Regions from separate parts of the Halomonas binhaiensis genome, predicted to be linked through region 1. Evidence: predicted binding sites of a transcription regulator. Region 1 holds the regulator's gene; each other region holds the start of a gene.
What was found. The regulator sigma-54, encoded in region 1, starts transcription at its own class of promoters, with help from an activator protein. The targets are predictions, from matches to a motif close to TGGCACNNNNNTTGCTNT.

Region 1 (3,124 bases):
CCCGCAACCTGGCCAAGAGCTACAAGAAACGCCGCGTCGTCCATGACATCAGCTTGTCCATTCGCCAGGGCAGCATTGTCGGTCTGCTCGGCCCCAATGGTGCCGGCAAGACCACCTCGTTCTACATGATCGTGGGACTGGTGCGCGCAGACTCCGGCGAAGTTGCCATTGACGAAATGGACCTGAGTCGTGCCGCCATGCACGAGCGAGCACTTGCCGGAATTGGCTACCTGCCCCAGGAAGCCTCGATATTCCGCAAGCTGACGGTTGCCGATAACATCATGGCGATTCTCGAAACTCGCAAGGACCTTGACAAGGCCGGCCGTCAACAGCGCCTGGAGCAACTGCTGGAAGACTTCCATGTCACCCATATCCGCGACAATCCCGGCATGGCATTGTCCGGCGGTGAACGTCGCAGGGTGGAGATTGCCCGCGCCCTGGCAACAGAACCCGCCTTCATTCTTCTTGATGAGCCCTTTGCCGGCGTCGATCCCATTTCCGTCGGTGAGATCAAGGCCATCATTCGCCAGCTCAAGGCACGCAATATCGGCGTTCTGATTACCGACCACAACGTCCGCGAGACACTCGATATCTGTGATCATGCCTACATCGTGGGCGATGGACAGATCATCGCTGAAGGCAATGCCCATGACATTCTTGCCAACCAGCGGGTCAAGGAAGTGTATCTAGGCGAAAACTTCCGCCTTTAACTAATGTTGGCAAGGGACTTGCATGCCGCCCGACTCGCCGTTAGTGTGATGCGATCATCCACCCGAGAAGCACTGTAATATCCATCAGTGTTTCCTTAACCGGAATTCGCTAATGGCCCTCAAGGCGTCACTGCAGCTGCGTCTTGGCACCCAGCTCACCATGACTCCCCAACTGCAACAGGCCATTGCTCTGTTGCAGCTATCCACCCTGGACCTGCGCCAGGAGATCCAGCAGGCCCTGGATTCCAACCCCATGCTCGAGCTGGAAGATGATTTTGGCGAGCAACAGGCCCAGGAAACCACAGATGACGACTGGGCCGATGAAATTCCTGCAGACCTGACGACCGACAGCGAATGGGAGGACACCTTCCAGGACCTCGGCATGGCACCTGCCGGCAGCGGTGAAGCGCCCGACTTCGAGCGTCAGGCCGATAGCCAGTCACTCCAGAGCCATCTCAGTTGGCAGTTGGCCATGCTCGACATTTCTCCAGCAGAAAACCGCATCGCCGAAAGCCTGATTGATGCTGTCACCAGCGACGGTTATCTCGATCAGCCATTGGAAGACATCCATGAAGGCCTTCTCGGCCAAGGTCTGGAGCCATTGACCCTGAGCGATGTCGAGGCCATTCTCAAGCGCCTGCAACAGTTCGAACCCACCGGCGTCTTCGCTCGCGACCTGCGCGAGTGCCTATCCCTGCAACTCGATGCATTGCCCAGGGAAACGCCTCTGCTGGCCCAGGCAGGGCGTCTGGTCCGCCAGTTTCTCGAGGCTCTGGCTGCTGATGATCGTCGCATGCTCAAGCGCCGTCTCAGCCTGGATGACGACCAGCTCGACAGCGTCATCCGCCTCATACGCAGCCTCGATCCGCGCCCCGGCAGTCAATTCGGTGACAACAGCTCAGACTACGTGATACCTGACCTCATCGTACGCCACAGCGCCGCTGGCTGGCAGGTAGAGCTCAACCCTGATGCCATGCCGCGACTGCGTATTCAACCCGACTACGCAGCCTTGATTCGCCGTGCCGATAAAAGCCAGGACAACCAGTTTCTCAAGGATCATCTGCAGGAAGCCCGCTGGCTTCTCAAGAGTCTATCCAGCCGCAATGACACCCTGCTCAAGGTGGGCCGTGAAATCATGGCACGCCAGATCGACTTTCTAGATCATGGCGAAGAAGCAATGAAACCCCTGATCCTGGCCGACATTGCAGACAAGGTCGAGATGCATGAGTCCACCATCTCTCGAGTCACGACACAGAAGTTCATCTATACCCCCCGTGGCGTCTTCGAACTCAAATACTTTTTCTCCAGCCAGGTAGGCAACGATGGCGACGCTCATTCCAGCACAGCAATTCGCGCCATGATCAAGAAACTCATCCAGGACGAGCCTCCTCGCAAGCCGCTATCCGACAGCAAGCTGGTCGAGCTGCTTAATGCGACTGGCGTCAACGTGGCCCGACGTACAGTAGCCAAGTACCGTGAGTCGATGCATATTCCCTCATCCAGCGAGAGAAAACGTCTACGCTGAGGCGCGTCTTAAAGTCGCAAGGACTGCCCGCAAACACCCGCTGCCGTTGAATCCGCCTGCTGGACAAGCTGATAAACCATACAAGTTGCTGAATCACGGGCTCTCCTGCCAGATTTCAAGCAACTTCGATGAGGGGGTTTGCAGGATCAGAAAAAGGGTTACAATCGAGCTACCACATGCAAGAGCAAGGAGCTTGTCATGCAAGTAAACATCACCGGCCATCACGTTGAACTGACCGACCCCCTGCGTGACTACGTACAAGAGAAGCTCACTCGAGTGGAGCGCCACTACGACAATATCACCAACGTTCAGGTGACATTGTCAGTGGAGAAGGAACGCCAGCACGCCGCCTGCACGCTTCACGCCGCCGGTGCTGATCTCCATGCTGATGCACAAGATGGCGATATGTATGCCGCCATCGACGCGCTTGCCGACAAGCTTGATCGTCAGTTGGTCAAGCATAAGGAAAAATCTCAAGCCCGAGCTCAGGGCACCGGACTCCGTTGATCCCCCATCATTATGACATTGGAAGCCATTCTCCCTCCCGAGCGCACTCTCTTTGATGTGCCGGGAGGAAGCAAAAAAAGGGTGCTGGAATTTTTCAGCACCTTTATTGCGCAAAATACTCCGAGCCTGGACAGCCAGGAAGTCTTTAGCCGACTGATTGGCCGCGAGCGGCTAGGCAGTACGGGTATCGGTAATGGTGTGGCCATTCCTCATGCCCGTAACCCTCACTGCAAAACGCCAATCTCGGGCTTTCTCAAGCTTTCTGAGCCTATCGACTTTGATGCGATCGATGGTGAGCCCGTCGATCTAATCTTTGTGTTGTTGGTGCCTGAGGAAGCTGACGATACCCACCTGGCTCTGTTGGGACAGGTCGCAGGGGTCA
Region 2 (3,124 bases), 370 kb from region 1:
GTGTCGGTCAGCTTCGATGGTTTCAAGGCAATCAACGCTCTCAATCTGACTATCGATGATGGCGAGTTGCGTTGCATCATCGGGCCTAATGGAGCTGGCAAGACCACCATGATGGACATCATCACCGGCAAGACTCGGCCCGATAGCGGAAGTGTCTGGTTCGGCAGCCGCCATGACCTGCTCAACATGGACGAACCACAGATAGCTCGCCTGGGCATCGGGCGCAAGTTCCAGAAACCTACGGTATTCGAAGCCCTCAGTGTATTCGAGAACCTTGAGCTGGCCATGGCCACGGACAAGCGCCTGTGGCCGACGTTGACGGCGAGGCTGACGGGGGAAACGCGCGATCGTATCGATGAAGTGCTCGACACCACCGGGCTCACTGCCTTGGCGCGGCGCGAGGCTGCCATTCTGTCCCATGGTCAGAAGCAGTGGCTGGAGATCGGCATGCTACTGATGCAGCGGCCGCGTCTGTTGCTGGTCGATGAACCTGTGGCCGGCATGACCGAGCAGGAAATGGAGCGCACCGCTGAGTTGCTGATGGGGCTCGCTGGCCGCCACTCGGTGGTGGTCGTCGAACATGACATGGGGTTCGTACGCTCCATCGCGCGTACGGTGACTGTGCTTCACCAGGGCAGTGTGCTGGCTGAAGGCAGCATGGACAAGGTGGCCAGTGACCCCAAAGTCATCGAGGTCTATTTGGGTGGCGAAGAGGAGGTGGCCTGATGCTGAGTATTCAGGGGCTGGACCAGTATTACGGTGAAAGTCATACCCTGTGGGACCTTGATCTGGACGTGCCGCGAGGTGCCTGCACCTGTGTATTGGGACGCAATGGTGTGGGCAAGACCACCCTGATGAAGGCAATCATGGGTGAGGTGCCGATACGTGGCGGGCAAATGCACTATGCCGGAGAAATGGATCTCGGAAGGCAGCGAATGGAGGCCCGTTCCCGCCTGGGAATCGGCTATGTGCCTCAGGGACGACAAATCTTTCCCTTGCTCAGCGTGGAAGAAAACCTGCGAACAGGTCTCGCTGCCAGTGGGCTCAAGACAATTCCTGAACGTATCTATGAGTTGTTTCCTGTACTCAAGGAAATGCGTCAACGCCGTGGCGGTGATCTATCGGGTGGGCAACAACAGCAACTGGCCATTGGGCGGGCGCTGGTGCTTGAGCCACGCCTGCTGATTCTCGATGAACCAGGAGAGGGCATTCAGCCCAATATCGTCGCCCAGATTGGCGAGGTGATCCGCCAGTTGATAGCCGATGATGGTCTGACTGTCCTGCTGGTGGAGCAGAAATTGCCCTTTGCACGAAAATATGCCGATTACTTCACCATTCTTGATCGCGGGCGCCGTGTGGCCAGCGGTGATATCGATGCCCTCGATGAGGCCATCATCAAGCGGTATCTGACGGTCTGAATCAGCTCTGCCTCAAAAAGGTGCATGTCGATTCGATATGCACCTTTTTTGTGAGAAAACAACATGTTGTATACAGGGTTGTATTGAGTTCTTGATTCTTAAGGTTTTGATAATAAAAGGTTTCATAGCCTGTCAGTTCAATTTGGTACAGCAGTTGCACCGTAATTGAGCAAATGAAATACCTTGGGTCGTGCATTAGGGGAGTCATATGACTGCGCAGCAACCACCTCAGCGTAGTGCCTGGTCATCGGGGCATCGTTTCGATGACCAGCGTTGCTGGGAGGCCCGCTTGCGCCTCGGCTTCCAGGAAGACGGCGGTGTGACCCGCCTGAGAGATGTGGATCATCACGGGCCCCTGCGTGTGCAGCGCCCCTTTTATCCCGAAGGTAACCATGGCCCTTGTCATGTCTACCTGCTGCACCCACCGGGTGGACTGGTCAGTGGCGACAGGCTGCATGTCGATGTTCGTGTGGAGCCAGGTGCCTCTGCGTTGCTCACCACCCCTGCAGCGAACAAGCTCTACCGCGCCGACAGCCATGGCGTGGCCTGGAAACAGCACACGCGCCTCAATATCGCCGATGCGGCCTTTGTTGAGTGGCTGCCTCAGGAAACCATTGCCTTTGACGGTTCTCGCGGCATTCAGGAAACGGAAGTGGTGCTGGAGAAAAGTGCCCGCTGTCTGGGCTGGGAAGTCCTGGCCCTGGGACGTCCTGCGAGCCAGATGCCATTTGTCAGTGGTCATCTAGAGCAACGCTTTCGTCTGACGCTGGATGGACGCCCATTGTGGCTGGAACGTCAGCCTCTGGATCCGTTGCATCGCCGCTTCCATGGTCGTTGGGGCCAGGGTGGACACCAGGTTCAGGCCACTCTGTGGGCCGCGGGGCTGGCCGATCCCTTGGCTGCGGTAGAGGAGATACGTCGGCAACTGGACAAGATGGCCTCTCCTGGCTGGGCGGTGACCCAGCGTCATGGCGTGTTGTTATTGCGCTACCTGGGAGACTCGCGCGCTCAGGCCTGGGGGCTGTGTGAGGCCGCCTGGGCAGCGCTGCGCCCGCTGTTCAACGGTCGCGAAGTGTGCCCACCACGCATCTGGCGAACCTGAAGCCTGCCACGAACGATCATTCATTTAACTGCATCTTGAAGGAGACGACAGCCATGGAGCTGACGCCAAGGGACAAAGACAAGCTGTTGCTGTTCACGGCTGGGTTGTTGGCAGAACGGCGCCGGGCCAAGGGGCTCAAGCTGAACTACCCGGAAGCGATAGCCCTGATCAGCTGCGAGATCATGGAGGGTGCACGGGAGGGGCGCTCGGTGGCAGAGATGATGGGGGCTGGTCGGCGCATCCTGTGTAGAGAGGACGTGATGGATGGTGTGGCGGAAATGGTGGATGAAGTGCAGGTCGAAGCCACTTTCCCTGATGGTACCAAGCTTGTCACCGTCCATAACCCGATCACCTGAGCCGTCGAATATTCCAAGCGTCTGTCATTTCAATCGTCTTCCACGTCAACAACTTGCCGTGTCAACAAGAAGGAAGTCGCGATGATTCCGGGTGAATACCAATTGAACAGCGACGACATTGAGTTGTGCAAGGGCCGTCCACGCCGAACCCTTGATGTCGCCAATACCGGCGACCGCCCGATTCAAGTCGGTTCCCACTACCATTTTGCCGAAACCAATCCAGCGCTGAGCTTCGATCGTGCGGCTGC
Region 3 (3,124 bases), 1.9 Mb from region 1:
GCAGAACTGGCCAACTTCGATCGATGCTTGCCGGCCTCTCGCATAGACACACTGAAAGAAGCCGTCGACATGCGCTTTCCTGGTGTCGCCGTGCTAGATAAGGCAACGCCGTGGGCAGGGTTTCGTCCCATGACACCAGACGGCCCACCGATACTCGGACGTGGCAAGTATTCCAATCTGTTGCTGAATACCGGACATGGTATCTTCGGCTGGACGTTCTCCGCGGCAAGTGCTGAGATCACGGCTGATCTGGTGGCAGAGCGGACGCCTGCGATAGATATTGCCCCTTTTCGTCCTGAACGCTTTCTGCGCTGACTAGGCTCTGCGCTTCCTGGAGGTGTGGCTCAAGAGCGGTTGTTGGGCACACCGGCCGGAGTGAAGTCAGGCGTATTGCGTGATGGTGCTTGCATGGCAAGCCTTGAGCCTGCTGATGAGATCTTGAAGAACACCCTTTTCCATGATCGGGTCGAAGCCGCCAAGGAGATCGAACCACTCTCGTTCTACACCCAGAGCATGAGGGGGTTCCCCCTTTCTCCAGCGCCATGGGCACCAGCTCCATTGAGCCTGACGAGGGGCAATGGCACTGTTCTTCTGGTCGCTATTGGCGGCTGCCACCAAGCGTTTTCCCCAGTCCGGATCACACTCGGAAAAGCAGAATCCCAGCATGCGCCCACGGCTATAGGCGGCAGCCAGGTTGAGTCGCTGCCCCAGTGAATCCGAGTAACAGTGAATGATGCGACAGTTGTCCAGTTTCCAGCCAGGAGTGCCTGGTCTGGAAAGCTGCCGATCGAGCACACCATCGTCCACCACCAGGATTTCACTGTGGCCAGAATATAGAGACGCTACCCTGGACGCCTGGCAGAGTAGATGATTGAGGGCTTTTCCCGAGGATCTGGCATCGATGATCAGGCTGAAGTACACGACGACGCTCCATATAGGTAGGTCGCTGCCGTAGAGCAACATGAATACAACATGTAAACAAGTGTATATTTGAGTTGCATTTAGTTCCAGTAGGAAAGTTAGCAGGCTTTGTGTAACAGTCACATGACTGTGTGCCTGCGCGCTCCTCGGGACTCAGGATTCTTCGGGACTGCGCATGCCCTGATATGGTGCTTTTTGCTTCTTTGTGCACCATGTTGGTGCCTTGGAGGTTGGGATTTCATGGTCACAACACCCAGAAGGCCCAGGTTGAACCATCGTGGCGCACGTGATGAAAAATAAATAACTCGCAAAATCAAATTGTTGAGATTTTTTCTACCCTTGGTGGTGCAATTTTGGCACGCAGTCTGCATTGTGAATGGCAAGTGAGATCATGTCGCACAGGCGACCGTGGGCAGCCGCCCAGTAGCGTGCTACAACAGATTCGCTACTCCGAAAGAGTAGAGGAACCCCTGCTCTGGAAGCGGCAACCATGGCGAATGGCCGACCCGTCGGAACACTCGTGCCTGGCTTTGAATTCAGTTTTTTGAACTCTGTTTTTTGAATTACGAGCACCTAACTACCTGAGCACCCAACTACGAGCCCTTGAATACAAGACAAGCTCAACTGGAGGACCGCATGTCAGAAAAGACACTTGCCCTGATTGAAGAACATGATGTGAAGTGGGTCGATCTGCGTTTTACCGATACCGGTGGTAAAGAGCAGCATGTCACTATTCCTGCCCGTGACGTGGACGAAGAGTTCTTCGAAAACGGTCAGATGTTCGATGGTTCCTCCATCTCTGGTTGGAAGGGCATCAATGAGTCTGACATGATTCTGCGCCCGGAAGATGGCACTGCCTATCTCGATCCGTTCACCGAAGACACTACTGTGGTGCTGGTCTGTGACATCATCGAACCGGCCACCATGCAGGGCTACGAGCGTGATCCGCGCTCCATCGCCAAGCGCGCCGAGGCCTATCTGCAGTCTGCTGGTCTGGGCGACACCGCCTTCTTTGGCCCGGAGCCCGAGTTCTTCATCTTTGATGAGGTTCACTGGAAGGCCGACATCGAAGGCGCCATGTACAAGATTTCTTCCGGGGAGGGTGCCTGGTCTACCGATCGCGCTGTGGAAGGTGGCAATCTGGGGCACCGTCCGCGGGTCAAGGGCGGCTACTTCCCGGTTCCCCCGGTCGACAGCTTCCACGATATCCGTGGTGCCATGTGCAACACCCTGGAAGCCATCGGTCAGAAGGTCGAGGTTCACCACCATGAGGTGTCCAATGCCGGTCAGAACGAAATCGGTGTTGCCTTCAACACTCTGGTGAAGAAAGCCGACGAAGTGCAGGCGCTCAAGTACGTCGTGCACAACGTTGCCGATGCCTACGGCAAGACAGCGACTTTCATGCCCAAGCCGCTGGTTGGTGATAACGGCAGTGGTATGCATGTCCACCAGTCTTTCTGGAAGGACGGGGTCAACCAGTTTGCTGGCGACCAGTATGCTGGCCTGTCAGAAATGGCGCTGTACTACATCGGCGGTATCATCAAGCATGCTCGTGCGCTGAACGCCTTCACCAACGCTTCCACCAATTCCTACAAGCGTCTGGTACCGGGCTTCGAAGCACCGGTCATGCTGGCCTACAGTGCACGTAACCGCTCTGCCTCGATTCGTATCCCGTACACTTCCAGCCCCAAGGCCAAGCGTGTCGAGGTACGTTTCCCTGACCCGACAGCCAATCCCTATCTGTGCTTTGCAGCGCTGCTGATGGCGGGTATCGACGGTATCAAGAACAAGATTCATCCTGGCGATGCCATGGACAAGAACCTGTATGACCTGCCGCCGGAAGAAGGCAAGGCCATCCCGACCGTGGCCGAGAGTCTGGATCAGGCCCTGGAAGCTCTGGATGCCGACCGCGCCTTCCTCACCGAGGGTGGAGTGTTCACCGACGACATGATCGATGCCTACATCGAACTCAAGTCCCAGGACGTCGAGCGCATTCGCATGGCGACGCACCCGGTCGAGTTCGACATGTACTATAGCTGCTAAAGACAGCTGCTAAAGACAGCGGTGGAAGACGAACTGTCAGGCAGCAGTTGGCCTCTTCCGTTATGTCGAATCCATATGGAAGCGGGCTCCGCAATGCGGAGCCCGCTTTATTTTTGCCCAGTCTGGCTACGTTGCCTTACTACAAGACGGCACATTTTAG
Region 4 (3,124 bases), 360 kb from region 1:
GGCCATGTATGGCGGGCGCATCTCGTCCATTCTGCTCAACATTCCCGGCGACGAGCCAGCGATGATGACCTGCCTGGATGGCTATCCCATGGCCCAGAAGGGCAAGGCCGCCGAGGCCCTGGCCATCTCCGCCATCGCCTCCTTCATCGGCAGCCTGATCGCTACCATCGGCCTGATCCTGCTGGCACCGATCCTGGCGGACTTCGCCCTGACCTTTGGTCCGGCGGAATACTTTGCCCTGTTCATGCTGGCCTTTGCCACCCTGGGCGGCATTACCGGCAAGAACCCGATGAAGACGGTGGTCGCGGCCTGTCTAGGTCTGATGATCTCGACCATGGGCATCGACAGCACCGGGGTGCAGCGTTACACCTTCAATGTGCTGGAGTTGTATGAAGGGATCGACTTCATCATCGCCATCGTCGGTCTATTCGCCATTTCCGAGCTGCTGTTCTTCATCGAGGACCGGGTCGGCAAGGGCAGGAAGACCATCGCGGTGAGCAAGCTCAAGCTGAGCTGGTCGGACATTCGCGGCATCTTGCCGTCCAGTCTGCGCGGCGGCGTGCTGGGTTTCATTGCTGGCGTGTTGCCGGGAGCCGGGGCCTCGCTGGGCAGCTTCATCAGCTACACCCTGGAGAAGAAGATCGTCGGCAAGAAGGGCCACTTCGGTGAAGGCGATCCGCGTGGCGTGGCGGCGCCGGAAGCCGGCAACAATGGGGCTTCCAGTGGGGCGCTGGTGCCCATGCTGACCCTCGGCGTGCCGGGCAGTGGCACCACAGCGGTGCTGCTGGCGTTGTTGATCTCGCTCAACATCACCCCGGGCCCGCTGATGTTCACCCAGCATGCGGATATCGTGTGGGGCGTGATTGCGGCGCTGCTGATCGGTAACTTCCTGCTGTTGCTGCTGAACATTCCGCTGGTGGGCATCTTCGTCAGACTGCTGTCGGTGCCGCCGATGTACCTGCTGCCGATTGTCACCATGGTGGCCTTCGTCGGTATCTATTCGATCAGCAACACCACCTTCGATCTGTACTTCATGGTCGCCTTCGGTGTCGCGGGCTACTTGCTGCGCAAGCTGGAAATCCCGCTGGTGCCGGTCATCCTCGGCCTGCTGCTGGGTCCGGAAATGGAGAAGAACCTGCGCCACGCCATGGACATTTCCGATGGTGACTGGATGGTGCTGTGGAGCAGCGGCCTGTCCATTGGGCTGTGGGCTTTCGCCATTGCCGGTCTGATCCTGCCGTATATCGTCGGGCCGATCCTGCGCCGGCGCATGGCATTGAAGACAGAAGTGACGGGCGATTGATTCCCGTGTGACTGATGCAGGGCTTGATGCCCTCGTCCGACACCTTTTGGGCACCTCGACGGTGCCCTTTTTTTGTGTCTTTCGCATGGGCTGCACCGGCGCGGTGCCAGGCATTTTGTTCATGCACGGTAATGAAGCGCTGCATGCTCACAAGTTCTCAGGAGAGAGCACGATTGGTGCAGCAAGGAGTTGCAGGAAGAACCGTTGGAAAGATAGGTATAAAGGCAGGTGTCAGGACAGCAGGAAGACGATTGGCATGACAGTTAGCAAGAAGTTGGCAGGACTCTTGCAGTGTGTAGAAGGCATAGAACATGCCTAGAGCATGTATAGAACATTTATAGAACAACAAGCCTCGCACACAACAACAATGCTGGAGAACACCATGTCACGCATTCCTCTGTCTCTCGTTCATGCTCTCAGCGTCACTGCCCTGACTCTGGGTAGCAGCGGATTTGCCCTGGCGCAGGATGATGGGCCGATCAAGGTCGGTATCCTGCATTCGCTTTCAGGCACCATGGCCATCAGCGAGTCGACGCTGAAAGACACCATGCTGATGCTCATCGAACAGCAGAACGAAGCGGGAGGATTGCTGGGACGAGAGCTTGAGCCTGTCGTTGTCGATCCGGCCTCCAACTGGCCGCTGTTTGCGGAGAAGGCCAGGGAATTGCTGGCTCAGGAAAAAGTGGATGTCATTTTTGGCAACTGGACGTCAGTGTCACGCAAGTCGGTATTGCCGGTCGTAGAAGAGCTCAATGGCTTGCTGTTCTATCCCGTCCAGTATGAAGGCGAAGAATCTTCCGAGAATGTCTTCTACACGGGGGCAGCGCCGAACCAGCAGGCAATTCCTGCGGTGGACTACCTGATGAATGAACTGGGCGTGGAACGCTGGGTATTGGCTGGCACTGACTATGTCTATCCGCGTACTACCAACAAGATTCTGCAGGCCTATCTCAAGTCCCATGGCGTCGCTGAAGACGACATCATGGTCAACTACACACCTTTTGGTCACTCCGACTGGCAGAACATCGTTGCCGAGATCAAGCAGTTCGGTAGCACAGGCAAGAAGACGGCGGTGGTCTCGACCATCAATGGCGATGCCAATGTACCGTTCTACCGGGAACTGGGTAACCAGGGTGTCGACGCGGCGGATATTCCCGTCGTGGCTTTTTCAGTGGGCGAGCAGGAGCTGTCGGGTATCGACACCGCGCCACTGGTCGGACACCTCGCGGCCTGGAACTACTTCATGAGCGTGGATGACGATGCCAACTATGACTTCATCGATGCCTGGTATGAGTTCACTGGTGACGACAACGCGGTGACCAACGATCCCATGGAAGCCCATTACATCGGCTTCAACATGTGGGCCGAAGCAGTGCGCAAGGCTGGCACCACAGAGCCGGATGCGATCAAGGAAGCGATTATCGGTGTCAGCGTACCCAATCTGAGTGGCGGCTACGCCACCATGATGCCCAACCACCATATCACCAAGCCTGTTCTGATTGGTGAGATTCAGGATGATGGCCAGTTTTCCGTTGTCTGGCAGACACCATCCTCCGTGGCAGGTGATGCCTGGTCCGATTATCTGGAAGGTTCCAAGGACCTGATCAGTGACTGGAGGAAGCCTCTGGAGTGCGGTAACTACAACGTGGTCAAGGGCTCCTGTGGTGGTGCTGAAGTCGCAACGGCCGAGTGAAGTTCGCCTACCACATGCCATGGGCGGGGGTGTCACCGGTGTTGAGACACCCCGCCTCACGTTGAAGGAAACTCTCGATGAGACGATTGTCTTGCGGTCGCAGGCTGTGCATTGGGCTGGCCATGATC

Region 2: E4T21_RS08635 (urease accessory protein UreD) is a predicted target of sigma-54. The motif match lies at 1,562-1,579, and genes of this name have one in related genera.
Region 3: glnA (glutamate--ammonia ligase) is a predicted target of sigma-54. The motif match lies at 1,276-1,293, and genes of this name have one in related genera.
Region 4: urtA (urea ABC transporter substrate-binding protein) is a predicted target of sigma-54. The motif match lies at 1,579-1,596, and genes of this name have one in related genera.

The regions. Positions count from the first base shown of each region.
Region 1 is NZ_CP038437.2:1,617,269-1,620,392, reverse strand. Features, by position in the region: gene lptB (LPS export ABC transporter ATP-binding protein) at 1-710, shown strand, start outside; gene E4T21_RS07035 (RNA polymerase factor sigma-54) at 823-2,235, shown strand; gene hpf (ribosome hibernation-promoting factor, HPF/YfiA family) at 2,434-2,742, shown strand; gene ptsN (PTS IIA-like nitrogen regulatory protein PtsN) at 2,755-3,124, shown strand, end outside.
Region 2 is NZ_CP038437.2:1,985,505-1,988,628, forward strand. Features, by position in the region: gene urtD (urea ABC transporter ATP-binding protein UrtD) at 1-726, shown strand, start outside; gene urtE (urea ABC transporter ATP-binding subunit UrtE) at 726-1,418, shown strand; gene E4T21_RS08635 (urease accessory protein UreD) at 1,627-2,520, shown strand; gene ureA (urease subunit gamma) at 2,574-2,876, shown strand; gene E4T21_RS08645 (urease subunit beta) at 2,958-3,124, shown strand, end outside.
Region 3 is NZ_CP038437.2:4,569,334-4,572,457, reverse strand. Features, by position in the region: gene E4T21_RS19925 (D-amino acid dehydrogenase) at 1-315, shown strand, start outside; gene E4T21_RS19920 (glycosyltransferase family protein) at 382-921, opposite strand; gene glnA (glutamate--ammonia ligase) at 1,558-2,964, shown strand.
Region 4 is NZ_CP038437.2:1,979,577-1,982,700, forward strand. Features, by position in the region: gene E4T21_RS08605 (tripartite tricarboxylate transporter permease) at 1-1,303, shown strand, start outside; gene urtA (urea ABC transporter substrate-binding protein) at 1,686-2,996, shown strand; gene urtB (urea ABC transporter permease subunit UrtB) at 3,074-3,124, shown strand, end outside.